Regions from separate parts of the Micromonospora sp. L5 genome, predicted to be linked through region 1. Evidence: riboswitches for the same ligand, from Rfam matches in the RefSeq annotation. Region 1 holds a riboswitch; the other holds the start of a gene.
The links. Region 1 has a riboswitch for thiamine pyrophosphate ahead of thiE (thiamine phosphate synthase). Riboswitches for the same ligand answer to the same signal wherever they lie in the genome.
Positions count from the first base shown of each region.

Region 2: another riboswitch for thiamine pyrophosphate. It lies ahead of ML5_RS17265 (ECF transporter S component); the one in region 1 lies ahead of thiE (thiamine phosphate synthase).

Region 1 covers NC_014815.1:601,487-616,197, reverse strand. Annotated here, with positions in the region: gene map (type I methionyl aminopeptidase) at 1-231, shown strand, start outside; gene ML5_RS03010 (DUF1707 domain-containing protein) at 304-849, shown strand; gene infA (translation initiation factor IF-1) at 1,082-1,303, shown strand; gene rpmJ (50S ribosomal protein L36) at 1,396-1,509, shown strand; gene rpsM (30S ribosomal protein S13) at 1,721-2,101, shown strand; gene rpsK (30S ribosomal protein S11) at 2,120-2,527, shown strand; gene rpsD (30S ribosomal protein S4) at 2,542-3,168, shown strand; gene ML5_RS02980 (DNA-directed RNA polymerase subunit alpha) at 3,264-4,286, shown strand; gene rplQ (50S ribosomal protein L17) at 4,321-4,881, shown strand; gene truA (tRNA pseudouridine(38-40) synthase TruA) at 4,952-5,785, shown strand; gene ML5_RS02965 (hypothetical protein) at 5,793-6,998, opposite strand; gene ML5_RS02960 (class I SAM-dependent methyltransferase) at 7,124-7,729, shown strand; gene ML5_RS02955 (ABC-F family ATP-binding cassette domain-containing protein) at 7,771-9,450, shown strand; gene ML5_RS02950 (nucleotidyltransferase family protein) at 9,447-10,253, shown strand; gene ML5_RS02945 (aldo/keto reductase) at 10,275-11,237, shown strand; gene ML5_RS02940 (DUF559 domain-containing protein) at 11,693-12,604, opposite strand; TPP riboswitch at 12,723-12,834, shown strand; gene thiE (thiamine phosphate synthase) at 12,829-13,455, shown strand; gene thiO (glycine oxidase ThiO) at 13,449-14,579, shown strand; gene thiS (sulfur carrier protein ThiS) at 14,570-14,711, shown strand, end outside.
Region 2 covers NC_014815.1:3,638,711-3,653,421, reverse strand. Annotated here, with positions in the region: gene ML5_RS17300 (metal ABC transporter permease) at 1-243, shown strand, start outside; gene ML5_RS17295 (metalloregulator ArsR/SmtB family transcription factor) at 287-589, shown strand; gene ML5_RS17290 (hypothetical protein) at 642-1,247, shown strand; gene ML5_RS32375 (hypothetical protein) at 1,257-1,424, shown strand; gene ML5_RS17285 (acyl-CoA dehydrogenase family protein) at 1,482-3,455, opposite strand; gene ML5_RS17280 (DUF6328 family protein) at 3,564-4,064, opposite strand; gene ML5_RS17275 (sugar isomerase domain-containing protein) at 4,156-4,905, opposite strand; gene ML5_RS17270 (alpha/beta fold hydrolase) at 4,902-5,738, opposite strand; TPP riboswitch at 5,815-5,921, shown strand; gene ML5_RS17265 (ECF transporter S component) at 5,997-6,587, shown strand; gene ML5_RS17260 (ABC transporter ATP-binding protein) at 6,684-8,117, shown strand; gene ML5_RS17255 (energy-coupling factor transporter transmembrane protein EcfT) at 8,114-8,914, shown strand; gene ML5_RS17250 (hypothetical protein) at 9,181-9,477, opposite strand; gene gndA (NADP-dependent phosphogluconate dehydrogenase) at 9,844-11,286, shown strand; gene ML5_RS17240 (hypothetical protein) at 11,314-11,538, opposite strand; gene ML5_RS17235 (hypothetical protein) at 11,660-11,845, opposite strand; gene ML5_RS17230 (isoprenyl transferase) at 11,914-12,690, opposite strand; gene recO (DNA repair protein RecO) at 12,723-13,595, opposite strand; gene ML5_RS17220 (DUF4097 family beta strand repeat-containing protein) at 13,698-14,531, shown strand; gene ML5_RS17215 (acyltransferase) at 14,571-14,711, opposite strand, start outside.

The DNA.
Region 1 (14,711 bases):
GGCCTGGCGCTCGCGATCGAGCCGATGATCACGATGGGCTCGCCGCGTACCGTCGAGCTGTCCGACGGCTGGACCGTGGTGACCCGGGACGGGTCGATGGCGGTGCACGTCGAGCACTCGATGGCGCTGCTGGACGACGGCGTGTGGGTGCTGACCGCCGAGGACGGCGGACGGGCCCGCCTGGGCGACCTGGTGACCAAGCGGCAGACGTCGGTGGACTCCCCGGCCTGATCGGGGCCCCGGCCGCGCCGGATGACCGGCCACGTCGTGCCGGGCTGGCGATCGGGTGACATGCTTGCTCCCATGGAGGAGCGCAACCGCATGCGGGCGGCCGACGCGGACCGTGAGGCCACCGCGGAGCGACTCCGGGCGGCGTTGAACGAGGGCCGGCTCGACCTGCACGAGTACGACGACCGGCTGCGCCGGGCGTACGGGTCGAAGACCTACGGCGAGCTGGACGAGCTGCTGACCGACCTGCCCGGCGCCGGCCCGGCCGGGCGCCCCCTGCCGGCGCCTCGCGCGGCCGGGGAGGGCGGGGTCGCGGTCCCGGGCACGGAGGCCGTGAGCGGGGCGCGCAGCGCCTGGCTGCTGGGGGTCTGGGGGCCGTGGCTCAAGGTGGCCCTGATCCTCACCGCGATCTGGTTCGTCTCCCAGCTGGCTGAGGGCGAGTTCGAGTTCGACGACTACTGGCCGCTCTGGGTGCTCGGCCCGTGGGGCGCCGTGTTGCTCTACCAGACCGCGCAGGGGCTGGCCACCGGAGCGCCGGAGAAGGACGCCGAACGCCGGCGGCGCAAGCAGGTCGAGCGGGAAGCCCGCCGGCGGGCGAAGCGCGAGCTTCCGGAGACGTGACCTGCGTCATATCCGAGCCGTCCGGGTGACTGTCGCGCCGGTCGGTTTGGCGAGCACGTACGGGTCGGCGTACACTTTCTGATCGGCGCACAGCGTCCACTCCGCCATGCCCACCCTGCGCTTCGGTGGGAGTCGGAGCCGCGGCTGGCGCGGGTTTCCTGATCTTGGTCAGTTCACCCGTGTAAGACGTTGTGGGCCGTCCGGAGTAACCGACGTCAGGACAGCGGAGGACATGCCGAAAAAAGACGGAGCCATCGAGATCGAGGGTCGGGTCATCGAGCCCCTGCCGAACGCCATGTTCCGGGTGGAGCTCGCGAACGGTCACAAGGTGCTGGCTCACATCAGCGGCAAGATGCGGCAGCACTACATCCGCATCCTGCCGGAGGACCGGGTCGTCGTCGAACTCTCGCCGTACGACCTGACCCGCGGGCGCATCGTCTACCGCTACAAGTAAGCCTGACGGCGGCCGGGACGTTTCCGTGTCCGTCTTCGACGTCCGGGTCGCGCTGTGTCGCGGGTCCGGGCCAGATGGGAAGTAAGGCAACCGTGAAGGTCAAGCCGAGCGTCAAGAGGATCTGCAACAAGTGCCGGGTGATCCGCCGGCACGGCCGGGTCATGGTCATCTGCACCGACCCGCGCCACAAGCAGCGCCAGGGCTGACGCCCCACACATCACCAGCTCGTCCCAGCCGCGGTCGGGTGCGCAGCGCGTACCCCCTCGTGGTTGACCCCCGGTCGGAGGCCGGGGCCCGCTCGGGCAGCGACCGATCCCGGTCGCCGGCGTTCTTGACGCCGGAAGGACAGGGACGGCCGGTAGCGGGGTGGGACGGGTCCACACCTCCGCCACAACATCACGAGGAGTACGCCCGCACATGGCACGTCTAGTCGGCGTGGATCTCCCCCGCGAGAAGCGGATGGAGATCGCGCTCACCTACATCTTCGGGGTCGGTCGCACCCGCGCCCTGGAGACGCTCGCCGCGACCGGCATCTCGCCGGACAAGCGCGTTCGGGACCTCACGGACGAGGAGCTCGTCGAGCTCCGGAACCACATCGAGGGCAACTACAAGGTTGAAGGCGACCTGCGCCGCGAGGTCGCCGCTGACATCCGCCGCAAGGTCGAGATCGGCTGCTACGCCGGTATCCGGCACCGCCGCGGTCTGCCCGTGCGTGGCCAGCGCACCAGGACCAACGCGCGGACCCGGAAGGGCCCGAAGCGGACCGTGGCCGGCAAGAAGAAGCCCGGCAAGAAGTAACTAGGAGCGCACAGACTTATGCCACCGAAGGCTCGTGCCGGAGCCGCCGTCAAGAAGGTCCGGCGCAAGGAACGCAAGAACGTCGCCCACGGGCAGGCGCACATCAAGAGCACCTTCAACAACACCATCGTGTCCATCACGGACCCGACCGGTGCGGTCATCTCCTGGGCCTCCTCCGGCCAGGTGGGCTTCAAGGGCTCCCGCAAGTCGACTCCGTTCGCCGCGCAGCTCGCCGCCGAGGCCGCCGCGCGCCGCGCGATGGAGCACGGCATGCGCAAGGTCGACGTGTTCGTCAAGGGCCCCGGCTCCGGCCGGGAGACCGCCATCCGTTCGCTGCAGGCAGTCGGCCTCGAGGTCGGGCAGATCTCCGACGTCACGCCGCAGCCGCACAACGGGTGCCGTCCGCCGAAGCGTCGCCGGGTCTGAGAGGTTAGAGAGAGATGGCTCGTTACACCGGTGCTGACTGCCGCCGTTGCCGGCGGGAGAAGATGAAGCTGTTCCTCAAGGGCAGCAAGTGCGATGGTCCGAAGTGCCCGTTCGAGTCCCGGCCGTTCCCGCCCGGGCAGCACGGCCGCGGCCGCACGAAGGAGACGGAGTACCTGCTCCAGCTCCGTGAGAAGCAGAAGGCCCGTCGTGTCTACGGCGTGCTGGAGAAGCAGTTCCGCGGCTACTACGAAGAGGCCGTGAGCAAGGAGGCCAAGACCGGCGAGGTCCTGCTGCAGATCCTCGAGTCGCGGCTGGACAACGTGGTCTACCGGGCCGGCTACGCCAAGTCCCGGGACATGGCCCGTCAGCTGGTCAAGCACGGCCACTTCACGGTGAACGGCAAGAAGGTCGACATCCCGTCGTACCGCGTCAAGGAGCACGACATCATCGAGGTGCGTGCCAAGAGCAAGGAGCTCACCCCGTTCCTCGTGGCGCAGGGTGAGGCCGGCTCGCGGACCGTTCCGGCGTGGCTGGAGGCGATCCCGAGCCAGATGAAGATCCTCGTGCACTCGCTCCCGGCCCGCCAGGTGATCGACACCCAGGTCCAGGAGCAGCTGATCGTCGAGCTCTACTCCAAGTAAGGGCTCGTTGCGGTGGCCCGTCCTCCGGGGCGGGCCACCGGAACAGTTGTGTCGTGGGCGTCAAATAGCGGGCGCCCCGGAAGAGAAGAGAAAAGATGCTCATCAGCCAGCGACCGTCTCTCTCCGAAGAGTCGATCAACGAGACCCGCTCCCGGTTCACCATCGAGCCGCTGGAGCCCGGCTTCGGCTACACGCTGGGCAACTCGCTGCGGCGTACGCTGCTGTCCTCGATCCCGGGTGCGGCGGTCACCTCGATCAAGATCGACGGTGTGCTGCACGAGTTCACCACGATCCCCGGTGTCAAGGAGGACGTGGTCGAGCTCGTCATGAACATCAAGGAGCTGTGCGTCAGCTCCGAGCACGACGAGCCGGTCAGCATGTACCTGCGCAAGCAGGGCCCGGGCGATGTGACCGCCGGTGACATCCAGCCCCCGGCCGGTGTCTCGGTGCACAACCCGGACCTGAAGCTCGCCACCCTCAACGGCAAGGGCCGGCTCGACATGGAGCTGACCGTCGAGCGGGGTCGCGGCTACGTCACCGCGGCGCAGAACAAGCAGGCGGGCGCCGAGATCGGCCGGATCCCGGTCGACTCGATCTACTCGCCGGTGCTCAAGGTGACGTACCGGGTCGAGGCGACCCGTGTCGAGCAGCGGACCGACTTCGACCGGCTCATCATCGACGTCGAGACCAAGCCGTCGATGGGCCCGCGTACCGCGCTGGCCTCGGCCGGTTCGACGCTGGTGGAGCTGTTCGGGCTGGCCCGGGAGCTGGACGAGACCGCCGAGGGCATCGACATCGGGCCGTCCCCGCAGGACGCCCAGCTGGCGGCGGACCTGGCCCTGCCGATCGAGGAGCTGGACCTCACCGTCCGCTCCTACAACTGCCTCAAGCGCGAGGGCATCAACTCCGTTGGTGAGCTCATCGGGCGTACCGAGGCCGACCTCCTCGACATCCGCAACTTCGGTCAGAAGTCGATCGACGAGGTCAAGATGAAGCTCGCCGGGATGGGCCTGGGGCTGAAGGACTCGGCTCCGAACTTCGACCCGGCGCACGTCGTGGACGCCTTCGGCGAGGCGGACTACGACACCGACGACTACCGCGAGACCGAGCAGCTCTAGTCCGCGCTGCCGCCACACCTGAGGAGCACCAAGCATGCCCACGCCCACCAAGGGCCCCCGCCTCGGCGGCAGCCCCGCGCACGAGCGGCTGATGCTGGCCAACCTGGCCACCGCGCTGTTCCAGCACGGCAAGATCCAGACCACCGAGACGAAGGCCCGGCGGCTGCGTCCGCTGGCCGAGCAGCTCATCACCAAGGCCAAGCGCGGCGACCTCGCCTCGCGCCGCCGCGTGCTGGGCGTCGTCAAGGACAAGGACGTGGTCTACGCCCTGTTCGACCAGATCGCGCCCCGGTACGCCAACCGCAACGGTGGCTACACCCGGATCGTGAAGACCGGTCCGCGCAAGGGTGACGCCGCTCCGATGGCGATCATCGAGCTGGTGGAGGAGCTTCAGGTCGCCGAGCCGAAGGCGAACAAGAAGACCGCCGCCCGCAAGGCCGCCCAGCAGGACAAGGTCGAGGCCCTGGCCCCGGCCGAGGAGACCCCGCGCTCCAGCGCCGGTGACCAGGACGCCGAGGCGCCGGTCTCCGCGTCGGGTGACACCGCCGCCGCCCGTGAGGACAGCGACGAGGCCACCGAGAACGACAAGGCCTGACATCAGGCTCGACCGGGCCCGGCATCCCTTCGGGGGTGCCGGGCCCGTCGCCGTCGACAGGAGGGACGAGGTGGACGAGCGGACCCGGCTGCGGCTGGACGTCTCGTACGACGGCACCGACTTCTCCGGCTGGGCGCCCCAGCCGGCCCGGCGCACAGTGGCCGGCGTGCTCATGCAGACGCTGGACCTGGTGCTCGGCGCGGGCACGGCGACCGGCCTGACGGTGGCCGGGCGTACCGACGCCGGTGTGCACGCCACCGGGCAGGTCTGCCACCTCGACCTGCCGACTCCCGTGTGGCGGGAGCACGAGGGCCGGTTGTTGCGCCGGCTGGCCCGGCTCCTGCCCCCGGACGTCCGGGTACGCGCGATGACCGAGGTACCCGCCGACTTCGACGCCCGGTTCTCGGCCACGTTCCGGCGCTACGAGTACCGGGTCACCGACGCCCCGTGGGGCGCCGAGCCGCTGCGCCGCGGGGACACCCTGGCCTGGCCGAAGCCGCTGGACCTGGCGGCCCTGAACGCCGCCGCTGCCGGGCTGGTGGGCGAGCACGACTTCGCCGCGTACTGCCGGCGCAAGGAGAACGCCACCACGCTGCGCGAGGTGACCCGGCTGGACTGGCGGCGCGACCCGGACGGGATCCTGGTCGCCACCGTGCAGGCCGACGCGTTCTGCCAGAACATGGTGCGCAGCCTGGTCGGGGCGATGCTGGTGGCGGGCGACGGGCGGCGGCCGGTCCAGTGGCCGGCCGGCCTGCTGACCCGCCGCGAGCGCTCCAGCGAGGTGACCGTGGCGCCCGCGCACGGCCTCGCCCTGGTCGCTGTGGGCTACCCGGGCGACCCGGCCGAGTACGCCCGCCGCGCCGAGGAGACCCGCCGGTTGCGGGTGCCGGTGGCCGAGGGCTGAGCCAGCCTCAGTCCGTGCCCCGCTGACCGGCGCTGTCCTCGGCCGAGTCGGCGTCGGGCTGCCCGGCCGTGCCGGCCGCCGCGCGACGGTCCAGCACACCCCGGTTGAGGTGCAGTTCGACCAGGTCGTACATGATCTCGCGGGCGGTCGCGTCGTCGCTCGGGATGCGTTCCCCGTCGGCGCGGGTGACCAGGCAGAAGGCGACGTAGTGTCCGCGTACCTGCCAGGCGACCCGGGCCGCGGCCTTCTCCACCGCGTCGGTGTCGTCGCCCGCCGCCATGCCACGGAACCGTCCCTGGCGCGCGTCGAGCAGCGGCCGGATGCGGTCGCGTACCCGCTGGGCGGTGGCCACGTCGGTGAGGTTGAACAGACCGGCGGTGATCAGGTGGTCGCCGTCGGGGGAGCGGAGCGTGCCCCGCACCACCTGGTTGCAGCCGAGCCGGACCAGCAGGTCGGCGATCTCGCCGGTGGCCGCGACCTGGCACTTCGTGCTGGCCTGGGTCTTCAGCACCCGGTAGGCCGGTTTCCCGTCGGTGACCACCAGGTCCTTGGTCGGGAAGACCTCCTTGGCGGTGAGCGATGCCTGGTCGGTGTCCCGGGAGTCCAGGTCGGTGCCACCGGACGGCGTGCTCGACTCGGTCGGCTGCGGGGTCGGCTGGCCCGCCGGCGGCGTGGTGGTGCGTTCGTCGAGCAGGGCCGCGACGGCGAGCCCGGTGAGCGAGAGCAGGAGCAGTACGGCGGCGCCGCCGACGAGCGTCTGCCAGAACCGGCCGCCGCCGCGGCGTTCGGCGCGCCGGGTCCGGGGCAGTTCGGAGACGTCGGCGGCGCGGGCGGTGGGGCTGGCCGGGATCGGCACCGTCGGCCGGTTCGCCGCCGCCGGTACGGGTGCCGGCATGGGCGGCGCGGGCTGCGGCACCGGGGAGGGCTCCCGTGGTGGGGCAGGCCGTCCCGGTGTCGGCGCCGGGGCCGGTGGCGCGGGAACGGGTGCGCGGGCGTCGTCCGCCACCGCCTGCCCGCCGGGGTCGGCCTGCTCGGTCGCGCCGGTCGGCGGCAGCGCCGCTTGCGGGCGCGGCGGCGGGGGCAGCGACGGCGTGGGGAAGCGGGAACGTGACGGACCCGCGGGCGGGGGCGTGGCTGCGGGCCCGTTCGGGGCCGACCCGGGCTTCGGGTACTCCAGGAAGGCGTCCTCATCGGACTCGTACCGGTACACCATGTGGCATAGAGTAGGGCTGATTGTCCCTTTCAGGGGTAATATCGGGAAATTCTGGCGGAGTGGCGTGCGACCCCGCCCGTGACACCGTCGCCGGAACCCCTGCGGCCCGGTGCGAGAATGCGGGCGTGACCGGCGACCACTACTTCACAGCTGAGCCCTCGACCCCGGCCCGCCCCCGCGAGGTCGAGTTCACAGTCGCCGGGCGCGACTACACGCTCGCCTCGGCCGGCGGCGTCTTCTCCGCCGACCGGCTCGACCCGGGCACCGCCGTACTGCTGCGCAAGGCCGACCTGCCGGCCGCCGACGTCACCGGCGCGCTGCTCGACATCGGCTGCGGCTTCGGCCCGATCACCTGCGTCCTGGCCACTGTCGCGCCGAAGGCCACCGTCTGGGCCGTGGACGTCAACGAGCGCGCCCGCGCCCTCACCACCGCCAACGCGGCAAGGGTCGGTGCCGCCGACCGGGTACGCGCCGTCGCGCCGGACGAACTGCCGGACGACGTCACCTTCGCCCAGATCTGGTCCAACCCGCCGATCCACATCGGCAAGCCGGAACTGCGCGGCCTGCTGCTGCGCTGGCTGCCCCGCCTCGCCCCGGACGGCGTGGCCTGGCTGGTCGTCGCCCGGCACCTCGGCGGCGACTCGCTGCACCGCTGGCTGGTCGAGCAGGGCTGGTCGGTCGAGCGGCACGCCAGCCAGAAGGGCTACCGGGTGCTGCGGGTCACCCGGTAATCCGGTGTCGTCCACCGACCCGGCTCGGGCAGGATGCCCGCGTGGGATACGTGGACGTGGCAGGAGTAGGGCACATCCTCCCGGACGGGCGTGAGCTGTTCAGCGACGTGTCGTTCCGGGTCGGTGAGGGTGCCAAGGTGGCGCTGGTCGGCCCGAACGGCGCCGGCAAGACCACGCTGCTGCGGATGGTCGCCGGTGACCTGCCGGTGAAGACCGGCGCTGTCGCCCGCTCCGGTGGGCTGGGCGTGATGCGGCAGTTCATCGGCATGATCGGCGACGAGTCCACGCTCGCCGACCTCGCCCTGTCGCTGGCGCCGCCGGCGCTGCGCGACGCCGGGCGGCGGCTCGCCGAGACCGAGGCGGCCATGCGGGCGGCCGAGGTCCGCGGCAAGTACAGCTCCGCCGCCGCCAAGACCCAGCTCGCGTACGCTGAGGCGCTCGCCGCCTGGGGCGAGACCGGCGGGTACGACGCCGAGGTCCTCTTCGACACCGTCGCCACCATCGTGCTCGACCTGCCCTGGGACAGCGCCCGGGAACGGCCGGTCCGCACGCTGTCCGGCGGCCAGCAGAAGCGCTTCGCGCTGGAACTGCTGCTGCGCGGCCCCGACGAGGTGCTGCTGCTCGACGAGCCGGACAACTTCCTCGACGTACCCGGCAAACGCTGGCTGGAGGCGCGCCTGCGCGAGTCGGGCAAGTCCGTGCTCTACGTCTCGCACGACCGGGAACTGCTGGCGCAGACCGCCGACCGGGTCGTCGCGGTGGAGGGCGGCAGCGCCTGGGTGCACCCGGGCGGCTTCGCGAGCTGGCACGAGGCACGGGTGGCCCGGCACGCCCGCCTCGACGAGCTGCGCAAGCGCTGGGACGAGGAGCACCAGAAGCTGCGCGAGCTGATGCTGATGTACAAGCAGAAGGCCGCGTACAACGACGGGATGGCCTCCCGCTACCAGGCCGCGCAGACCCGGTTGCGCAAGTTCGAGGAGGCCGGGCCGCCGCCCGTACCCCCGAAGGACCAGGACATCCGGATGCGCCTGACCGGCGGGCGGACCGGCAAGCGCGCGGTGATCGCCGAGCAGTTGGAGCTGGACGGCCTGACGTACCCGTTCGACCTGGAACTCTGGTACGGCGACCGGGTCGCGGTGCTCGGCGCGAACGGCACCGGCAAGTCTCACTTCCTGTGGCTGCTGGCCCGGGGCGGCACCGACCCGGAGCCGGGCAACACGCCTGTGGACGGCGCCGCCGCGCTCGCACCTGTCGCCCACGGCGGCGTGGTCCGGCTCGGCGCACGGGTCCGGCCCGGGCACTTCTCGCAGACCCACGACCGGCCGGAGCTGATGGGCAAGACGCTCGTCGAGGTGCTGTGGCGCGGCGACGACCACCGGGCCGGCATGGACCGGCACGCCGCGATGGCGGCGCTGTCCCGGTACGAGCTGGCCGGCCAGGGCGACCAGCGGTTCGGCACGCTCTCCGGCGGACAGCAGGCGCGGTTCCTGGTGCTGCTGCTGGAGCTGTCCGGGGCGACGCTGCTGCTGCTCGACGAGCCCACCGACAACCTCGACCTGGCCTCGGCGGAGGCGCTGGAGGCCGGGCTGACCGCGTTCGAGGGGACTGTGGTCGCGGTGACACACGACAGGTGGTTCACCCGTACCTTCGACCGGTTCGTGCTGTTCCGGGGCGACGGCGACGTGGTGGAGACGCCGGAGCCGGTCTGGGACGTGGGGTGATCGACAGGGACCTGGCCGACCGGCTGTGCGCGGTGGACGGCGTGGTCGCGGTGGCGCTCGGCGGCAGCCGGGCCCGCGGCGACCACCGGCCCGACTCCGACTGGGACGTGGGCCTCTACTACCGGGGCGCGCCGGACCTGGCCGGGCTGCGCGCGGTGGCCGCCTCGATCGCCGACGGGCCGGTGGACCTCACCGCCCCGGGCGGCTGGGGGCCGTGGGTCGACGGGGGCGGCTGGCTGCGCGTCGGCGGGGTGGCGGTGGACTGGATCTACCGCGACCTGGACCGGGTGCACCGGGTCTGGGCGGACTGCCGGGCCGGCCGCTACACGGTCGAGGCGCAGGCCGGGCATCCGCTCGGTTTCTACTCGCACGCGTACGCCGGGGAGGTGGCGCTCGGGCGGGTGCTCGGCGACCCGACCGGTGAGCTGACCGCGCTGCGGGCCGAGACCTTCGACTACCCGCCCGCGCTCGGCGCCGCGCTGATCGCAGGTGGCTGGGAGACCGGGCTGCTGCTCGACGGCGCCGCCAAGGGCGCGGCAGGGGGCGACGCCGGCTACGTGGCGGGCTGCCTGTTCCGGGTGGTCGGCGTGCTGGTCCACGCGCTGCACGGCCGGGCCGGGCGGTGGCTGGTCAACGAGAAGGGCATGATCGTCTCCGCCGGGCGCCTGCCCGGTGCGCCGCCGGACTTCGCCGAGCGGGCGCAGGCGCTGCTGGGCGCGGTGGGGCGTACCCCTGAGGAACTGGCGGCGACGATCGGTGCCGCCCGGACGCTGGCCGACCAGGTGCTGCCGCTGCCCGGATGACACCCGGGCAGCGGGCATAGGGTGGATCTCGTGAGTGAGATGACCTATCGCCGGCTGGGCGACTCCGGGCTCGTGGTGTCAGTTGTCGGTATCGGCTGCAACAACTTCGGCCGCAAACTCGACCTCGACGGCACCCGGGCGGTGGTGGACGCCGCGCTCGACGCCGGGATCAACTTCTTCGACACCGCCGACATCTACGGCGAGCCGCAGGGTGCCTCCGAGGAACTGCTCGGCCGGGCGCTCAAGGGCCGCCGCGACGACGTGGTGGTGGCCACCAAGTTCGGCATGGACATGAACGGCGCGAACGGGCCGGACCACGGCGCCCGGGGCGCCCGCCGCTACATCGCCCGCGCGGTCGAGGCGTCGCTGCGCCGGCTCGGCACCGACCACATCGACCTGTACCAGATGCACGAGCCCGACCCGGGCACCCCGATCGACGAGACGCTCGCCGCGCTGGACGACCTGGTGACCGCCGGCAAGGTGCGCTACCTCGGCAACTCCAACTTCGCCGGGTGGCAGATCGCCGACGCCGACTGGACCGCGTCGTCGCAGGGGCGTACCCGGTTCATCTCCGCGCAGAACCACTACTCGCTGGTGGAGCGCGGGGTGGAGGACGAGGTGATCCCCGCCTGCGAGCGGTTCGGCCTCGGCATGCTGCCGTTCTTCCCGCTCGCCAACGGGCTGCTCACCGGCAAGTACAAGCGCGGCGAGGCGCCCCCGGCGGGCAGCCGCCTGGCCGGTGGCGGCCGGTACGCCGAGCGGCTGGCCGCCGCGCGCTGGGACGTCATCGAGGCGATCGAGGCGTACGCGGCCGAGCGCGGCATCAGCATGCTCCAGGTGGCCATCGGCGGCCTGGCGGCCCGTCCCGCCGTGACGTCGGTGATCGCCGGCGCGACCACTGGCGAGCAGGTGAAGGCCAACGCCGAAGCCGGGACGTGGCAGCCGTCCGACGAGGACCTGACCGCCTTGGACGCCATCCTCTGACCGTCCCTGCCGGTACATATGCGCCCGCTCGCGCGTCGGGGGTGCGCCCGCTTGTCGGCGTGCGAGCGTCGGGGCTTGCCCCGCGCGGCGTGCGCCCACCGTGGCCCGCCCGCCCGCGCGCCCGCCCGCGGAGGCACCCGTGGCGTTCCACTCAGAGGCAGCGCTCACGATGAGTGGAACGGTATGGGTGTCAAGAGGGCCCACAGACACCCACGGCGTTCCACTCGTCGCCAGATTCAGTCGCGAGTGGAACGCCATAGGTGTCTGTGGGCGGCCTCCTGACGCCCGTGCTGTCTTGGGCGGCCCGCTCCGGCCAGGTGGCGGGTGGCGGCCGGGGGCGCGGCGGGGCGAGACTCGGGCCTGCGGGGCTGCGGGGCTGCGGGGCTGTGGGGCTGCGGCTGTGGGGCTGCGGGCTTTGGGCTGCGAGCCGGGGTGCGGGGGGCTGCGGGTGCGGATCAGTGGTTTGCCGCGGCGGCGCGACGTTCTGCCAGGGCCTGGCGCACCAGGGCGACAGTGGCGTCGGGCCGGCGTAGCACGTCGTCGACGGTGAACCGGAGCACGACCCACCCGGCCGCGCGGAGCGCGTTCAGGCGTGCCACGTCCCGCCGGAAGTGAGCCCGTTCCCGGTGGTGGTCGCCGTCGTACTCGACCGCGAGGCGGAGAGCCGGCCAGGCCAGGTCCACCCGGGCCACGAAGCGTCCGCCGGTGCGCACCTCGTGCTGGGCGGTCAGCGGGCCGAGACCGGCGTCGAGGAGGAGCAGCCGTAGCCGCGTCTCCATCGGGGACTCGCTCAACGGCTCGGCCATCGCCAGTACCTCGCGCAGCAGCGGAGCGCCCGGCCAACCCGGCCGGTCGGCGGCGTAGGCCCGCAGGACGGGCAGCTTCACGACCCGGCGACGCAGCAGCGCGTCAACGGCGACCAGCGCCTCGGCGAGTGAGCCCTGCCGGCCCAGGTCGAACGCGGTACGCAGCGGGGTCGTGACCGGCAGCCCCGCGAACCGGGTGCGGTCCGACTCGGGCAGGGGCGACCGGGTCACCAGCAGCCGTGGATGAGGACGCATGCGGGCCGGGCTCGGCAGCAGCACGGTGACCGGCGCGTCGCGGCTGAGCACGTCCGTGCCGAACAGCCAGGCGGCGCTGCGTCCCGCCAGTGCGGCACCCGGCGGCAGGCGCAACGCCACCGCCTCGCACCACATCCGGTGGTCGTCGGCGCGGTATCCGTCCCGGTGCACGTACACGTCCGGCAGCAGGCGGATCCAGGTCGGCCCGCGCAGCATCGTCCAGGTGAGCAGTCCTTCGGAGACGGCATGGCTGCCCCGGAACGGCAGGATCGCCAGGCGGCGCGGGACACGGGCGGGAACGGACATCCCGGCAGCGTGTCGTGACGAGACGATCACCTGTTGCCCCGGTACGGCATGTGAACGGTTCCTGGGAAAAACCTCACCCGGGGTTCCGTACGGGCGGGAGGCGTCGTACGGTAGGCCGCAAGTGACCCACGGGAGCCCGGTGCGGACCGGGCTGAGAGGGGGGCTGGGAGCCCCCGACCGTCGAACCTGATCCGGGTAATGCCGGCGCAGGGAGGAGCGTTGCCGTGCTGTCCCTGGGACGACTGCATCTCATCACCGACACCCGGCCGGGGCGTGACCCGCTCGCCGTGCTGCGTGCCGCCCTGCCCGTGGCGGGCGCCGAACTCGTCGTGCAGGTGCGCGTGGAGGACGACGCCACCGACCGGGAGGCGTACGAGCTGGCGTGCCGGGTGACCGAGGCATGCCGGCCGTACGGGGCACAGTTCCTGGTCAACGACCGGCTGCACGTGGCGCTCGCGGTGGACGCCGCCGGGGGCCACGTCGGTGCGGACGATCTGCCGGTCGCAGCCGCACGCCGGGTGCTCGGCCCGGACGCGGTGCTCGGCGCGACCGCCCGGGGGCCGGTGGGCGCCCGTACGGCCGTGGATGCGGGCGCGAGCTACCTGGGCGTGGGCCCGTGCCACGTCACCACCACCAAGTCCGGCCTGCCGGACCCGATCGGCCCCGAGGGGATACGCGCGGTCGCCGAGGCGGTCAGCGTCCCGGTGATCGCGATCGGTGGGGTGACGGCCGCGAGCGTGCCGGCGCTGCGGGCCGCCGGGGCGTACGGGGTGGCGGTGGTCGGCGCGCTCAGCCTGGCTGCCGATCCGGCGCACGCCACCGCCGAGCTGCTGCGGGCGCTGACGTGTTAAAAGGGGGCCCTTCCTCTACCGGAGGCGTTAACAGGGGGCCCTTCCTTACCGACGTGGCGGTGGTGGGCGCCGGGCCGGTGGGACTCGCGATCGCGTGGCGGTGCGCGCAGCGCGGACTGCGCGTGGTGGTGCACGACGACCGGCCCGGGTCGGGCGCCTCGTCGGTGGCCGCCGGGATGCTGTCGCCGGTCGCCGAGGCGTACTTCGGTGAGCACGAACTCACAGCGCTTCTCGTCGGGTCCGCCGCCCGCTGGCCCGGCTTCGCGGCCGAGCTGACCGAGGCGAGCGGCGTCGACCTCGGCTACCGCACCGAGGGCACGCTCGTGGTCGGGCTCACCGCCGACGACCTGGCCGAGGCGGGGCGGCTGTGGTCGTACCAACGGGGTCTGGGACTGCCGATCACGCCGCTGCGGCCCTCGGAGCTGCGCGACCGCGAGCCGGCGCTGGCACCGCGCGTGCGCGGCGGCGCGGTGGCCCCCGGCGACCACCAAGTGGATCCGCGACGGCTGGTCGCCGCGTTGCGGACGGCCGTGGAGCGCGCCGGCGTGGAGCTGCGCCCGGCCCGCGTCGGCGCGCTGTCCGAGGTGGACGCCCGGGTCACAGTGGTCGCGGCCGGCTGCGGCGCGGCGGGCCTGACCGGCCTGCCGGTCCGGCCGGTCAAGGGCCAGGTGCTGCGGCTGCGCGCGCCGGGTGGCGGTCCGCCGGGCTTCCGGCACGTGATCCGGGGGTACGCGGACAGCGAGCCGGTCTACCTGGTGCCCCGGGACAGCGGTGAGGTCGTGGTCGGGGCGACTGTGGAGGAACGCGCGGACACCGAGGTCACCGCCGGTGGCGTGCTGACACTGCTGCGCGCCGCCGCGGAGCTGGTGCCGGAACTCGTCGAGTACGAGCTGGTGGAAGCAGTCGCCGGGCTGCGCCCCGGTACGCCCGACAACGCGCCGATCATCGGGCCGCTCCCCGGGCGGCCGGGCGTGCTCGCCGCGACCGGGCACCACAGGCACGGCATCGTGCTCACGCCGGTCACCGCCGACCTGGTCACCGAGCTGATCGTCACCGGCGAGCCGGATCCCGCGCTCGCCCCCTTCACCCCGGACCGCTTCGGGAAGGAGCGCACGTGGAACTGATCGTCAACGGCACCGGCCGGACGTTGCCCGAGGGCGTCACCGTCGCCGAGGTGGTCCGCACCGTCACCGACCGGGAGCGCGGGCTCGCCGTAGCGGTCAACGGCGAGGTGGTGCCACGCGGCGGCTGGGCGG
Region 2 (14,711 bases), 3.0 Mb from region 1:
CGGGGCTTCCGCTCCACCATGACGGCGGCCATGGCGCTGGGCCTGTTCGCCGCCGGCACCGGGGTCTGGGTGGCCGCGACCGCCGACACCGCGCCCGGCGCATCGGTGGTGCTCGTGGCGATCGGCTCGTTCCTGCTGGTCGCGCTGGCGGCGGCCGGTCTGCGGGCGCTGCGGCGGCGGGTGCGGGCCGACCGGGCCACGCCCCCGTCCGAGCCGGTCGAGCACGAGGTGCTGCTGCGGTGAGGCCCTACCCGCCGGCGCAGCTGGGATTGGTTACCGTTACAGGGTGACCGGCACGAACGGGTACGACGCCTTCGAGGGTGCGGGTGACCTGCTGCGCGCGCTCTCGGCCCCGATCCGGCTCGCGATCGTCAGCGAGCTGGCCGAGGGCGAACGCTGCGTGCACGAGCTGGTCGAGAAGCTCGGCGCGCCGCAGCCGCTGGTCTCCCAGCACCTGCGGGTGCTGCGGGGCGCCGGGGTGGTGCGCGGGTCGCGGCGCGGCCGGGAGATCGCGTACGCGCTGGTCGACGACCACGTCGCGCACATCGTGGCGGACGCGGTCAGTCACGCCGGTGAAGGGTCGCACTGAGCGGGAAATCGGCCACGTGCCGACGCGCCCCTGCCGTGGGACGCTGTCCGGCGTGAAGATCTACGCCGACCGTTTTCCCACCGCCGTCCGCCAGTTCCTCACCGACCTGCTCGTGGTCGTCTGGGTGTACGCGGCGATCCGCTTCGCGCTGTGGCTGCACGACGTGGTCGAGAAGCTCGCCGTACCGGGGCAGAAGCTGGAGGGGGCCGGCGGCGGACTCGCCGACAACCTGGCCGACGCCGGCGGCAAGGTCGGCCGGGTGCCGATCGTCGGCGACGAGCTGACCGCGCCGTTCACCCGGGCCGCCGACGCCGCCCGCTCGGTCGCCGAGGCGGGCCGCGACCAGCAGGAGCTGGTCGGGCAGCTCGCGCTCGGGCTGACCGTCGCGGTGCTGGTGTTCCCGCTCGGCCTGGTGCTGTTCGGCTGGCTGCCGCTGCGCCTGCGCTGGATGCGCCGGGCCGGCGCGGCGAAGGCACTGGCGGGCGTCCCGGCCGGCCGGGACCTGCTGGCGCTGCGCGCGCTGGCCGGTCAGCCGCTGTCGAAGCTGACCCGGATCGCGCCCGACGTCGCCGAGGCGTGGCGGCGCGGCGACGACGCGACTGTCGACGCGCTCGCCGCGCTGGAGCTGCGCGAACTGGGGCTGCGTGGCGGCCGGTAAGGTGTGCCGGTGCTGTACTTCCTGATCGTCGTCGCCGTGCTGCTGCTGGGGTACGCCGGCGTGCTGGTGAGTTTCGTCCGCAAGGGCCGCAAGATCTCGCCGTCGGCGTACCTGGTGCTGGCCGGCCTCAACGGCCTGATCCTGGCCGGCATCCTGGCCTGGGCGATCGCGCGCTGACCGCCCGGCGGCCGCGCTCGGCGGCCGTCCGGGCGGCACGGCCGCCTGGTGGTCCGGTCAGCCGGCGGGCGGGATGCGACGGCGTACGTCCTGCTCGGTGGACGGCCCCGGCTCCCAGCGGGCCACCCAGGGCAGGTCGGCGGGCGGGGTGACGACACCCTCCTCCACCGAGGCGTACCGGCCGGCGACGATCCGCTTGGCGGCGGCCACGTCGACCGAGTCGGTGTTCGACCACAGGCCGGTGAACAGCTCGTCGACGCGCAGCCGCGCCTGACGGCAGAACAGGTCGGCCAGCTCGACGTTCTCCGGGTGCGCGTCCCGCTCGGCGTAGGCCCGGACGCAGACCGCGCTCATCGCGAACAGCTCCGCGCCGATGTCCACCACCCGGCCGAGGAACGCCTGCTTGCGCTCCATCTTCCCCTGCCAGCGGGACATCGCGTAGAACGTCGACCGGGCCAGCTTGCGGGAGGACCGCTCGACGTGGCGCAGGTGCCCGGCCAGCGGCCCGAACTCCTGGTACGCCCCGGGCGTCTGCCCCTTGCCGACGGCGAGCGTGGGCAGCCACCTCGCGTAGAAGGCGCCGGCCCGCGCGCCCGCCTTCGCCTTGCGGCCCAGCCCGGCGTCGGGGTCGATGATGTCGCCCGCGACGGACAGGTGCGCGTCGACCGCCTCGCGGGCGATCAGCAGGTGCATGATCTCGGTGGAGCCCTCGAAGATCCGGTTGATCCGCAGGTCGCGCAGGAGCTGCTCGACAGCGGCCGGCCGTTCCCCCCGGGCTGCGAGCGAGTCGGCCGTCTCGTAGCCGCGGCCACCGCGGATCTGGATCAGCTCGTCGGCGATCCGCCAGGCCATCTCGCTGGCATAGAGCTTGACCAGCGCCGCCTCGATCCGGATGTCGTTGCGGTCGTCGTCGGCGAGCATGCAGGACAGGTCGAGCATGGACTCCATGCCGTACGTGGTGGCGGCGATGAAGGCCAGCTTCTTTGCCACCGCCTCGTGCTCGCCCACCGGGCGGCCCCACTGGACCCGGTCCGCCGCCCACTCGCGGGCCACGTTGAGCGCCCACTTCCCGGCTCCGACGCACATGGCAGGCAGCGAGAGCCGGCCGGTGTTCAACGTGGTCAGCGCGATCTTGAGGCCCTTGCCCTCACCGCCGATCACGTTCTCCTTCGGCACGAACACGTCGTGGAACCGGGTGAGGCTGTTCTCCAGGCCGCGCAACCCGACGAAGGAGTTGCGCCGCTCCACGGTGATGCCGTCGCTGTCGCCCTCCACCACGAACGCGGTGATGCCGCCGCGCCGCCCCTCGCCGGCCGGCACCCGGGCCATCACCACCAGCAGCGTGGCGAGCGTGCCGTTGGTGGCCCAGAGCTTCACCCCGTTGAGCCGGTAGCCGGTGCCGTCCGCGGTCGGCTCGGCGGTGGTGGCGAGCCGGGCCGGGTCGGAGCCGACGTCCGGCTCGGTGAGCAGGAACGCGGAGACCTCACCGGCGGCGAGCCGGGGCAGGAACCGTTCCTTCTGCTCGGGCGTGCCGAACATCTTCAGCGGCTGCGGCACGCCGATCGACTGGTGCGCGGAGAGCAGCGCGCTGACCGCCGGGTTCACCGAGCCGACGAGCATCAGCGCCCGGCAGTAGTGCAGGTTGCTCAGACCCAGCCCGCCGTACTTACGGTCGATCTTCATGCCGAACGTGCCGAGCCCGGCCAGGCCGTGGAACACCTCGTCGGGGATGCGCGCGTCCCGCTCGATCGCCTCGCCGTCCACCTCGGACGTCAGGTACGCGCGCAGCGAGCCGAGGAACTCGTCGGCGCGGGCCACCTCGGCCGGATCGGGGCGGGGCCACGGGTCGATCAGGTCGAGCCGGAAGCGGCCGAGGAACAGTTCCTTGCCGAAGCTGGGCCGGTCCCAGGCCGACTCGCGGGCGGCCTCGGCGACCTGCCGGGCCTCCTTCTCGGAGACCTGGCCCGCCTCGGCGGGCAGCGGCCCCGCGCCGTCTGGTGACTCGGGCCGGCTGTTCTGTGTCGTGGTCACGGCTGCCTCCTCGTCGGTCCGGCTGCGTCGACGCGTTCGACGAAAACGACGCTACCCCCGGGTGTTACCCAGGGGTAGCGCTGCGTGCACGTCCGATTTGGCGGACGGTCAGTCGGTGAGCGTCTGCGGGTTGTCGTCCTCGTCGTCGATGTCGTCCTCACCCCAGTTGCGCCGGCTGAACGGCAGGATGGCCCAGAAGATCAGGAACCAGAGGCCGGTGAGCGCGCTGAGCAGGAACGCGATCGGCCGGTCCAGCACGAAGTCGGTGACCAGCAGGACCGAGCTGACCATCGCGATCAGCATGAAGAACAGGCCGCCGGTGGCCATCCGGTGGGCGAACCGGACCAGCTCCGGCTTACGCCCCTGCCGGAACAGCGCCCGGTGGAACGCGACCGGAGAAATGATCATCGCGGCGGACGCGGCGGCGGTCAGCAGCGCCACGATGTAGACGTCGCGCTGGAACTCCGTGGTCCGGCCGAACCCGTTGCTGAACGGCAGCGTCAGCAGGAAGGCGAAGAGAATCTGCACGCCGGTCTGCGCGACCCGCAGCTCCTGCAACAGATCGGCGAAGTTGCGCTGCCAGCGCTGCTTCTCGGATTCCTTGGACACTCGCGGACCTCCCCGGGAGACGGCACGGCCGGCGGGTGAACGCCCACCGGCAGGACCGCCTGTGCCCCGTACGGATGATCACGAAACCGGTTCAGGAACCGCGGCGGATCCGGCCCGCGTACCGTGCCTCCAGCTCGGCGTTGTGCTCGTCGCCGCCGGTGATGTTCGCGGACAGGTAGACCGGCGGGCGCTGCCCCGCCGCGACCAGCCGGGCCACCACCTCGGCGACGATCTGCTGGGCGAGCAGCGCCGCGGTGATCGAGGAGACCGCGCCGACCGCGCCGCCGCCCGGCAGCGGCAGCGTGGCGTCGCCGTACGGGGCGCCGTTGTCCAGCACCACGTCGGCGAAGTCGGCCAGCTTGCGGCCGGACGGGTGCCGCGAGGTCATCCGCGCCGAGTGCTGTGCCGACGTGATCGCCACCAGGCCGTGCCCGCGTTCCTTCACGATGGACGCGAACTCGACCATCGCCCCGTTCACGCCCGAGTTCGAGGCCAGCACGAACACGTCCTGCGGCCGGATCGGCGCCAGCTCGTAGAGGCGGTGCGCCACCGCCGGGTCGCGTTCCAGCTTCGGGCCGAGCACGTCGGCCGGGTCGCCGCCGATCAGCACCAGGTCACGCAACGCGATCCGGTTGGTGGGCACCAGCCCGCCGGCCCGGCCGGCGATCTCCATGGCCAGCGCCTCGGAGTGCCCGGTGCCGAACGCGTGCACCACACCGTCGGCGCGCAGCGCCGCCGCGATCAGGTCGGCCGCGTCGGCCACGTTCTGCCGCTGCTCGGCGGCGACCCGGCCGATCGTCTCGGTCACCACCGCCAGGTACGCCTCGGCGCTCACCGTCATGCCTCCTCCGTTCCCGCGCATCGGGCGAGGATCGCCTCGGCCAGCGGGCCGGGCGCCTCGTCCGGGATCCAGTGGCTGACGCCGGACAGCGTCACGAACCGGTAGTCACCGGTGACGTGCGCGGCGCACGCCTGCGCGGCCGTCCGGCCGATCGCCACGTCCTTGTCGCTCCACACGAACGTGGTCGGCACCCCGACCGGGGCGACCGCCTTCATGTCCGCACCGGTCATCGCGCGGTACCAGTTCAGCGCCGCCGTCAGCGCGCCCGGCTCGCGCATCGGCTCGGCGTACCGGGCCACCACGTCGGCGTCGCCCACTCCGCTCAGCAGCTTGCGCAGCGTGGCGCCGTTCCACGCCAGCAGCACCTTCTCCGCCGTACCGGGCTTGCGGAACAACGCGATGTAGGCGGACTTGGCCTTCTGCCGCGGGTCGGTGGCGAGCGCGTGGCCCATCGCGGCCGGGTGCGGCACCGACACCGCGGTCAGCGTCCGCACCCGCTCCGGGTGCGCCGCCGCCAGCCCCCACGCCACGATCGCGCCCCAGTCGTGGCCGACCACGTGCGCGCCGGTCACCCCGAGTGCGTCGAGCACCGCGGCCGCGTCGGCCACCAGCTCCGGAATCCGGTACGCCCCGACGTCGGCCGGACGCGCGCCGGGCGAGTAGCCGCGCTGGTCGAGCGCGTACGTGCGCAGCCCGGCGGCGTGCAGCGCGGGCGTGACCGCGTCCCACTCACCGGAGTGCTGCGGGAAGCCGTGCAGCAACAGGACCGGGTCACCGTCCTCGGGGCCGCCGGCGCGTACCTCGAACGTCAGTCCCCGCGCATCCACCAGCATGATCGCCACCATACCGACACTCGCCCTGCTGGGCCGGGGCCCGTGGTCGGTGCTAGCGTCTGCGACGAGACAACTTCACATCCGACAGGGGAGCGCACAGCGCTGAGAGTGCGGGCCGGTGCCCGCAGACCCTCGAACCTGATCTGGGTAATGCCAGCGCAGGGAGTTCGGTCGACCTCCAGCCGCGTCGCCGTCCGGTGACCACCGGGCGCGGCGTGCGTCTTCTCCTGGTTCACCTCGACGAACTGGGAGCCAACCGTGAACCACACCGACAGCAACCGCTGGCGTACCGTCGACATCGTCGTCGCCTCGGTCATCGCCGTCGCCTTCGGCGTCGTCTTCTGGGCCTGGGGCCTGCTCTGGAGCGCCACCGACGCGGCGTTCGCGTTCTTCCCGCCGGCCCAGGCCGTGCTCTACGGCGTGTGGCTGATCCCGGCGGTGCTCGCCGGCCTGATCATCCGCAAGCCGGGCGCCGCGCTGTACTGCGAGACGGTGGCCGCGATCATCTCCGCCCTGCTGGGCAGCCAGTGGGCGAGCATCGTGATCCTCCAAGGGCTGATGCAGGGCATCGGCGCCGAGCTGGCCTTCGCCGCGTTCCGGTACCGCTCGTTCCGCCTGCCGGTGGCGGTGCTGGCCGGCGCGCTGACCGGCCTCGGCGCGGCGATCTTCGACTTCGTCTACTGGAACAAGGCGTTCGACTTCGCCTCCTACCGCCTCCCGTACGCGCTGATCACGATCGTCAGCGCCACGATCGTCGCCGGTCTCGGCGCGCACGTCCTCACCCGCGCGCTGGCGAACACCGGCGTCCTGGACCGCTTCCCCGCCGGCCGCGACCGAGCCCTGGTCTGACGCCTCCATCGTGTCGATCATGAAGTTGGCGGCCGTTTCGGCACCCGTCATCGCCGTCAACCTCATGATCGACGGAGAAGAGGGGGTGGGTGGGCGGTGAGCGGGGTGGTGCTGCGGGGGTTCGGGTGGCGGCACGGGGGACGGAAACGCTGGGCTCTGCGCGGGGTGGATCTGCGCGTGGAGAGCGGCGAGCGGGTGCTGCTGCTCGGACCCTCCGGCGCCGGTAAGAGCACGCTGCTGGCCGCGCTGGCCGGGCTGCTGCCGGAGGACTCCGGCGAACAGGAGGGCACCGTCGAGATCGACGGGCTGGACCCGCGCAAGGCCCGCGAGCGCGTCGGCATCGTCTTCCAGGACCCGGAGACCCAGCTCGTGATGGCCCGCTCCGGCGACGACGTGGCGTTCGGGCTGGAGAACCGTGGCGTACCCGCCGGGGAGATCTGGCCCCGCGTCGACGAGGCGCTGCACCGGGTCGGCTTCCCGTACGACAGGGACCGCCCCACCGCAGCGCTCAGCGGCGGCGAGCAGCAGCGGCTGGCGCTGGCCGGCACGCTCGCGCTGCGCCCCGGGCTGCTGCTGCTCGACGAGCCCACCGCCAACCTCGACCCGGCCGGCGCCACCCTGATCCGCCGCGCCGTCGCGAACGCGCTCGACCCGGACACCACGATGGTCCTGGTCGAGCACCGGGTCACCGAGGCACTGCCGCTGGTCGACCGCGTCGTCGTGCTGGAACCCGGCGGCGGGGTGCGCGCCGACGGGCCGCCCGAGGCGGTCTTCGCCGCGCACGGCGACGCGCTGGCCGCCGCCGGGGTCTGGGTACCCGGCCACGTCGCGCCACCCCGGCACGCCACCACGCCGCCCGGCGACGTGCTGCTCACCGCGAAGCGGCTCGGCCTGCCGCCCCGGCTCGACCCCACCGATCTCCGGGTACGCGCCGGCGAGGCGCTCGCCGTCCTCGGCCCCAACGGCGCCGGCAAGTCCACACTGGCGCTGCTCCTGGGTGGCCTGCTGAAGCCCGGCACGGGCGCCGTCACCGCGTCGGCGGAACTCGCCGGGCGGGACGCGCGTACTCCCCCGCACCGCTGGCGGGCACCCGCGCTGGTACGCCGGATCGGTTCGGTGTTCCAGGACCCGGAACACCAGTTCGTCACCGCCACGGTCCGCGACGAGCTGGCGCTCGGCCCGCGCCGCACCGGCCGGCCCGAGTCGGCGGTGACCGCCACCGTCGACGAGCTGCTGCACCGGTTGCGGCTGGACCGGCTGGCCGGCGCCAACCCGTACACCCTCTCCGGTGGGGAGGCGCGGCGGCTGAGTGTGGCGACGGCCCTGGCCACCGCGCCCCGCCTGCTCATCTGCGACGAGCCCACGTTCGGCCAGGACCGGCGGACCTGGCTGGAGCTGGTCGACCTGCTCGCCGAGCTGCGCGACGCCGGGCACGGCGTGGTCGCGGTGACCCACGACGAGGACTTCGTCGCCGCGCTGGCCGACACGACGCTCACCCTGCACCGCTCCCCCGACGGGGTGGCCACGTGATCGGCCTCGAACCGGTCGCCGCACCCGGCGCCCCGCTGGCCCGGCGCAACCCGGTGGCGAAGCTGGCCGCCGCTGTGGTCTTCACGCTGATCCTGGTGGCGACGCTCGACCCGGTCGCACCGGCCATCGCCATCGCCGTCGAACTCGCGGTGCTGCCGCTGTTCGGGGTCCGCTACCGGGTGCTGGCCCGCCGGGCCTGGCCGCTGCTCGCCGGTGCCGCCGGCATCCTGATCACGCTGGTGCTCTTCGCGGCCGACCGCTCCGGCCGGGTGCTGGTCGAGGCCGGTCCGGTCCTGGTCACCGAGGGCGTTCTCGTCACCGCGCTGGGCCTGGTGCTGCGGATGCTCGCCGTGGCGCTGCCCGGCATCGTCGTGTTCGCCACCACCGACCCGACGGACCTGGCCGACGCGTTGATCCAGAACGCGAAGACGCCCGCCCGGTTCGCCATCGGGGCGCTCGCCGCGTTCCGGATGGTGCCGCTGCTGGAACAGGAGTGGCGGATGATCAGCATGGCCCGCCGGGCCCGCGGCGTGGACGCCGGCCGCAACCCGGTGGCGAAGCTGCGGCTGTTCGCGTCCACCGCGTTCACGCTGCTGGTGGGCGCGATCCGGCGGGGTACCCGGCTGGCCGTGGCGATGGACGCCCGGGGCTTCGACGCGGGTCCGCCGCGCACCGTGGCCCGCCCGCAGCGCTTCACCCGCGCCGACGCCCTGCTCGTGGCGGGCGCCGCGCTGCTGGCCGGCGGTGCCCTGGCCACAAGCATCGCCCTGGGCACCTTCCGCCCCTTGATCGGCTGACCCCGGGCCCGCCCCGCCTCCCCGTCCCCGCCGCCCTCCCCCGCCCGCCCTCGCCCCGCCCACCCTCGCCCCGTTGATCATGAAGTTGACGGCACCGGTTGCCCGTTTTGTCGCCGCCAACTTCATGATCGACGGGGCTGGGGGAGATCTTGGTACGGGATGGCGCCTCTAGGGGCCGGAATCGTCCAAGATCTCCGGGGGACGCCCGGGCAGGCCCCCGATGAGGGGCCTGCCCGGTGAGCGGCTGACCGGGAAAGGGCTGTCGGTCAGCTGCGGCGGAAGGCGTAGAACCGGGTCTGGCCGGCGCGCTGACTACGCCCGGTGATCCGGGCCTGCCGCCCTGCCGGTGGGCCGGACCGGGGCGGCGTCGCGGATGCGCCCGGCAGGACCGGGGTCTCCAGGGACTCCGAGGGCGGCACCGTGTCCGGGGGCACGGCGGACGCCACCGGCTCCGTGGGGAGCACCACCGCGGGTGGCGTCACCGTGAGCGCGTCGAGCTTCGGCGGGGTCACCTGCGGCGACGACTGCTTGCGGGACTTCTTCGGATTGCGCTTCGCGGGCATTCGCGGGCCTCCTGTCGTGCGGGCGCGCCGACCGGGACGCGCCGAGCGGGGGCTCCGGTGCGTTCCGATCACGACAGACACCGCGACCGACGGTGGCGGGGAAGGAATGCGGACGCCCGGAGCAGGACGGGTCCACGGCACTGGCGGCGGTGGACCGGGCTCGGAGGTGGGGCGTCACTTACGCATGCGGCAACGCTATCCCGCCGCCCGGAGACCCGCACCCGATTTACCGGGAGAGAACGCGAACGCGCCCGCGCGAGACGCACGGCCACCCGGCGATCACGCCCTGTCGACGTCCCGGCCCGCTCCCCCGGCGACCGCGATACGGTCGCAGAACGGCAGCACGAACGAGAGGTGGCGGTACGCATGGCAGAGCAGGCGACGGCGCAGATCGGGGTCACCGGTCTGGCGGTGATGGGCCGCAACCTGGCCCGGAACCTGGCCCGCAACGGCTTCGCCGTGGCGGTGCACAACCGGTCGCCGGAACGTACCCGGAGCCTGGTCGCCGAGCACGGCGACGAGGGCACGTTCGTGCCGTCGGAGTCGCTCGCGGACTTCGTCGGCTCGCTGGAGCGGCCCCGCGCGGTGATCGTGATGGTGAAGGCCGGCGCGCCCACCGACGCGGTGATCGACGAACTGGTCCCGCTGCTGGAGGAGGGCGACATCGTCGTCGACTGCGGCAACGCGCACTTCGCCGACACCCGCCGCCGGGAGGAGGCGCTGCGCGCGCACGGGCTGCACTTCGTCGGCACCGGAGTGTCCGGCGGCGAGGAGGGCGCGCTGCTCGGTCCGAGCATCATGCCCGGCGGGTCGGCCGAGTCGTACCGCAAGCTCGGGCCGATCTTCGAGAAGATCGCCGCGCAGGTGGACGGTGAGCCCTGCTGCCGGCACATCGGGCCGGACGGCGCGGGCCACTTCGTGAAGATGGTCCACAACGGCATCGAGTACGCCGACATGCAGCTCATCGCCGAGGCGTACGACCTGTTGCGGGCCGGTCTGTCGGCGAGCCCGGCGGAGATCGCGGAGATCTTCCGGGAGTGGAACGGCGGCGAGCTGGGGTCGTTCCTCATCGAGATCACCGCCGACGTGCTCGGCCACACCGACGCGGCCACCGGCCAGGCGTTCGTGGACATCGTGCTCGACCAGGCCGAGCAGAAGGGCACCGGCCGCTGGACCGTGCAGAGCGCGCTCGACCTCGGCATCCCGATCACCGGCATCGCCGAGGCCACATTCGCGCGGTCGCTGTCCGGGCACGCCGACCAGCGCGAGGCAGCCCGCCGGGTGTTCGCCGACGCGGGTGAGAAGTGGCAGGTGGACGACCGGGACGCGTTCGTCGAGGACGTGCGCCGCGCACTGCTCGCCAGCAAGATCGTCGCGTACGCGCAGGGGTTCGACCACATCCGGGCCGGCAGCCGGGAGTACGACTGGGACATCGACCTGGGCGGTACGGCCACCATCTGGCGGGGCGGCTGCATCATCCGGGCCGGTTTCCTGGACCGGATCCGGGAGGCGTACGACGCGGAGCCGGACCTGTCGACGCTGCTCGTCGCGCCGTGGTTCGCCGAGCGGGTCAGCGACGGCGTACCGGCCTGGCGACGGGTGGTGGCCGACGCGGCCCGGGCGGGCGTGCCGGCCCCGGCCTTCGGGTCGTCGCTGGCCTACTTCGACGCGCTGCGGGCGCAGCGGCTGCCGGCCGCGCTGATCCAGGGCCTGCGGGACGACTTCGGAGCGCACACCTACCACCGGGTGGACCGGGCCGGCTCGTTCCACACGCTCTGGGCGGGCGACCGCTCCGAAGTGGAGGCGTGAGCCGCGCAGACAGCCCCGCCGGACGGTTCACCAGGCCCGCTGACCGTCCGGGTCGGGCGCCCAGCCGGCGGCCGGCTCACCCGACGCCAGTTCGCCGATCTCACCGGAGCGGACCGCCGGGGTGTGCCCGAGGTCGGCGCACCACCGCTGGGCGACGTCGGCGCACAGTGCGGCCACCGCGTCCCGGCGGGCCGGCTCCACCAGGTCGGCGGCGGCCAGGGCAGCAGTCATCTCGTACCGGAGATCGCGCATCCTCCACCCCCGTGGTGGGCGCGCACCCGGCGGCGCGCCCTGCGCCGATCGTAGAGCGGAACGCCCCGCGCCCGGCGGGAAAGCCGGATGCGGGGCGTCACGGTCGGGCCGGACGGCGCGGTCAGAAGAACCGGCGACGCCTGGCCTTCTGCGGCCGGATCAGGTCGGCGCCCTTGGTCAGCAGACGGCTCACCCCGGACGGGCCACGACGGGCCTCCAGGGTGTGGCTGAGCCGGCGCGCGCCGGCCGCCGCCAGCGGCACGGCGACCGCCATGACCGCCCACTGCGCGATCCGCTTCTGAATCATGTGGTTCACCTCCGCGTTTGCTGTCTGGAGGTATCGGTACCCAGCGCGGCCCGTCGGTAAGCGTGACCTCAGGCGCCCGGGGCGACCGGGTTGGGCAGGGCGCCGCCGAAGCGGCGGTCGCGCTGGGCGTACAGCTCGCAGGCGTACCAGAGGTGACGGCGGTCGAAGTCGGGCCAGAGCGTGTCCAGGTAGACCAGCTCGGCGTACGCGGTCTGCCAGAGCAGGAAGTTGGAGATGCGCTGCTCGCCGGAGGGGCGCAGGAACAGGTCGACCTCGGGCACCTCGGGGTGGTAGAGGTAGCGCGCCACCGTCTTCTCGTTCACCTTGGCCGGGTCGAGCCTGCCGGCCGCGACGTCGCGGGCGATCCCGGCGGCGGCGTCGGCGATCTCCGCCTGGCCGCCGTAGTTGACGCAGAACTGCAGCGTCAGCGTCGAGTTGCCGCGCGACATCTCCTCGGCGGTCTGCAACTCGGAGATGACGCTCTTCCACAGCCGGCCGGCACGGCCCGACCAGACCACCCGGACGCCCAGGTCGACGAGCTGGTCGCGGCGGCGGCGGATGACGTCCCTGTTGAAGCCCATCAGGAAGCGGACCTCGTCCGGCGAGCGCCGCCAGTTCTCGGTGGAGAACGCGTACGCCGACAGGTAGGGGATCCCCATCTCGATCGCGCCCTCGACGGCGTCGAACAGGCTGTGCTCGCCCTGCTCGTGCCCCTTGGTGCGGGGCAGCCCGCGCTCCTTGGCCCAGCGGCCGTTGCCGTCCATCACGATGGCGACGTGCCGGGGCACCGCGGCGGGCGGCAGCGCCGGCGGACGGGCGCCGGAGGGGTGCGGGGTCGGCGGCACCGGCTCGCGGCGGGTCGCCCTCGTCGATCGGATCACTCGGTCATCTCCCTGTTCACTCCGGCGACGGGCCCGGCGCCGGAGCGCGGCGGGACCACATCCGGCCCCGCGCCGCCGGGCGACGGGACCGCGCCGGCCGCCGGGGCACCCCGGTCGACCAGCGGCAGCGAGCGTAGCGCGCGCTCCAGATGCCACTGGAGGTGCGCCGCGACCAGTCCGCTGCACTCCCGGCGTACGCCGGTCTCTGCGGCGTCGGCGTACCCCCAGTCGCCGGAGGTCAGCGCGGACATCAGCTCCAGCGTGGCGGGCGCGGGGTGGGCGGCGCCGGGGGGCCGGCAGTCCGGGCAGACGGCGCCGCCGGCCGGTACGGAGAACGCGCGGTGCCGGCCCGGCTCGCCGCACACCGCGCAGGCGGCGAGCGCCGGCGCCCAGCCGGCGAACGCCATGCCGCGCAGCAGGTACGCGTCGAGCACGAGCGTGGTGGCGTGTTCGCCCCGGGCCAGCGACTTCATCGCGCCGAGGGTGAGCTGGAACAGCCGCAGCGACGGCTCGCGCTCGACCGGGGTGAGTCGCTCGGCGGTCTCGGCGATCGCACTGGCCGCCGTGTAGCGGGGGTAGTCGCCGAGGAACCGCTTGCCGTACAGCTCGATCGCCTCGACCTGGCTGACGGTGTGCAGCGAGCTGCCCTGGTTGCCCTTGGGATCACCGGCGAGCTGGAGGTCGACGTGCCCGAACGGCTCCAGCCGCGCGCCGAACCGGCTCGTGGTGCGCCGCACGCCCCGGGCGACCGCGCGCAGCCGCCCGTGCCGGCGGGTGAACAGCGTGATGATGCGGTCGGACTCGCCCAGCTTCTGCACACGCAGCACCACCGCGTCGTCGCGGTAGAGCTGTCGGCGGTACCCGGCCATCAGGCCATTCTCCCTCCGGGTGCGATCTCAGGGTCGGCTCGGGGTGGACGGTCGGGCGATCCCCGATGTGCCGGGCGTCGGGCCGGACCTAGTGTGCTGGCCATGGCTTCGCTCCGCACCGCTCCCCGGCTACGCAGCGCTTTCCGGCTACGTGGCGCTTTCCGGCTACGTGGCGTGGTGGCCGCCACCGCGGCCACCACCCTCATCGTCCTCGCCGGGTGTGACACCCTCTCGTTCCGCCGCCTCGACTTCGACCAGACCGAGCGGACGAAGATCACGAAGATCACGGTGGACGACGACGGCGCCGGCGACGTCGTGGTCCGGGCGAACGGCCCCGCCGACCAGGTACGCATCAAGCGCGTGGTCCGCTACCAGGGCGACGAGCCGACCAGCCGGTACGAGATCAAGGGCGACGAACTCGTCCTGCCCACCGACTGCGGGCACCGGTGCAGCATCTCCTGGGAGGTGACCGCGCCGCCCGGCGTGGTGGTGCGCGGCGGCACCGGCTCGGGCAACGTCGACCTCAGCGACGTCGGCGCGGTGGAGTTCACGCTCAGCTCCGGCGACCTGACCATCAGGGGCGCCACCGGCGAGGTCCGCGCCTCCACCACGTCGGGCAACATCCGGGTCGTCGAGGCGGCCGGCCCGGTGCGGCTGCGTGCCCGCTCCGGTGACATCGAGGCCCGCCGGCTCGCCTCCGCGATCGACGCCGAGACCACGTCCGGCAACATCGTCGTCGAGCTGGACCAGCCGGCACCGGCCCGGGTGCACGCCACGAGCGGAGACGTGGACCTGGCCGTGCCGGCGGGCCGCTACCGGGTGCGCGCCACCGCGACGTCCGGCGACACCGACGTGCGCGTCACCGACGACCCGACCGCGTCGGTGCAGCTCGAAGCGTCCGCCACCAGCGGCAACGTCACGGTCAGCACCCGCTGAGCGGACGGCGCACCTGGGCGGGCCGCGCCCGGTGGCCGCTCAGTCGCCGCCGGGCGTGTCCCGCCGGGCCGCCCGGACGCCGTCGCCCCGGCCGGGGTCCTCGGCCGGGCGGCGCGGCGCCGGCACCCGCGCCCCGACGCTCACCAACGCGTCCTCCGCCCCGGCGGGCGCCGGGCTGGC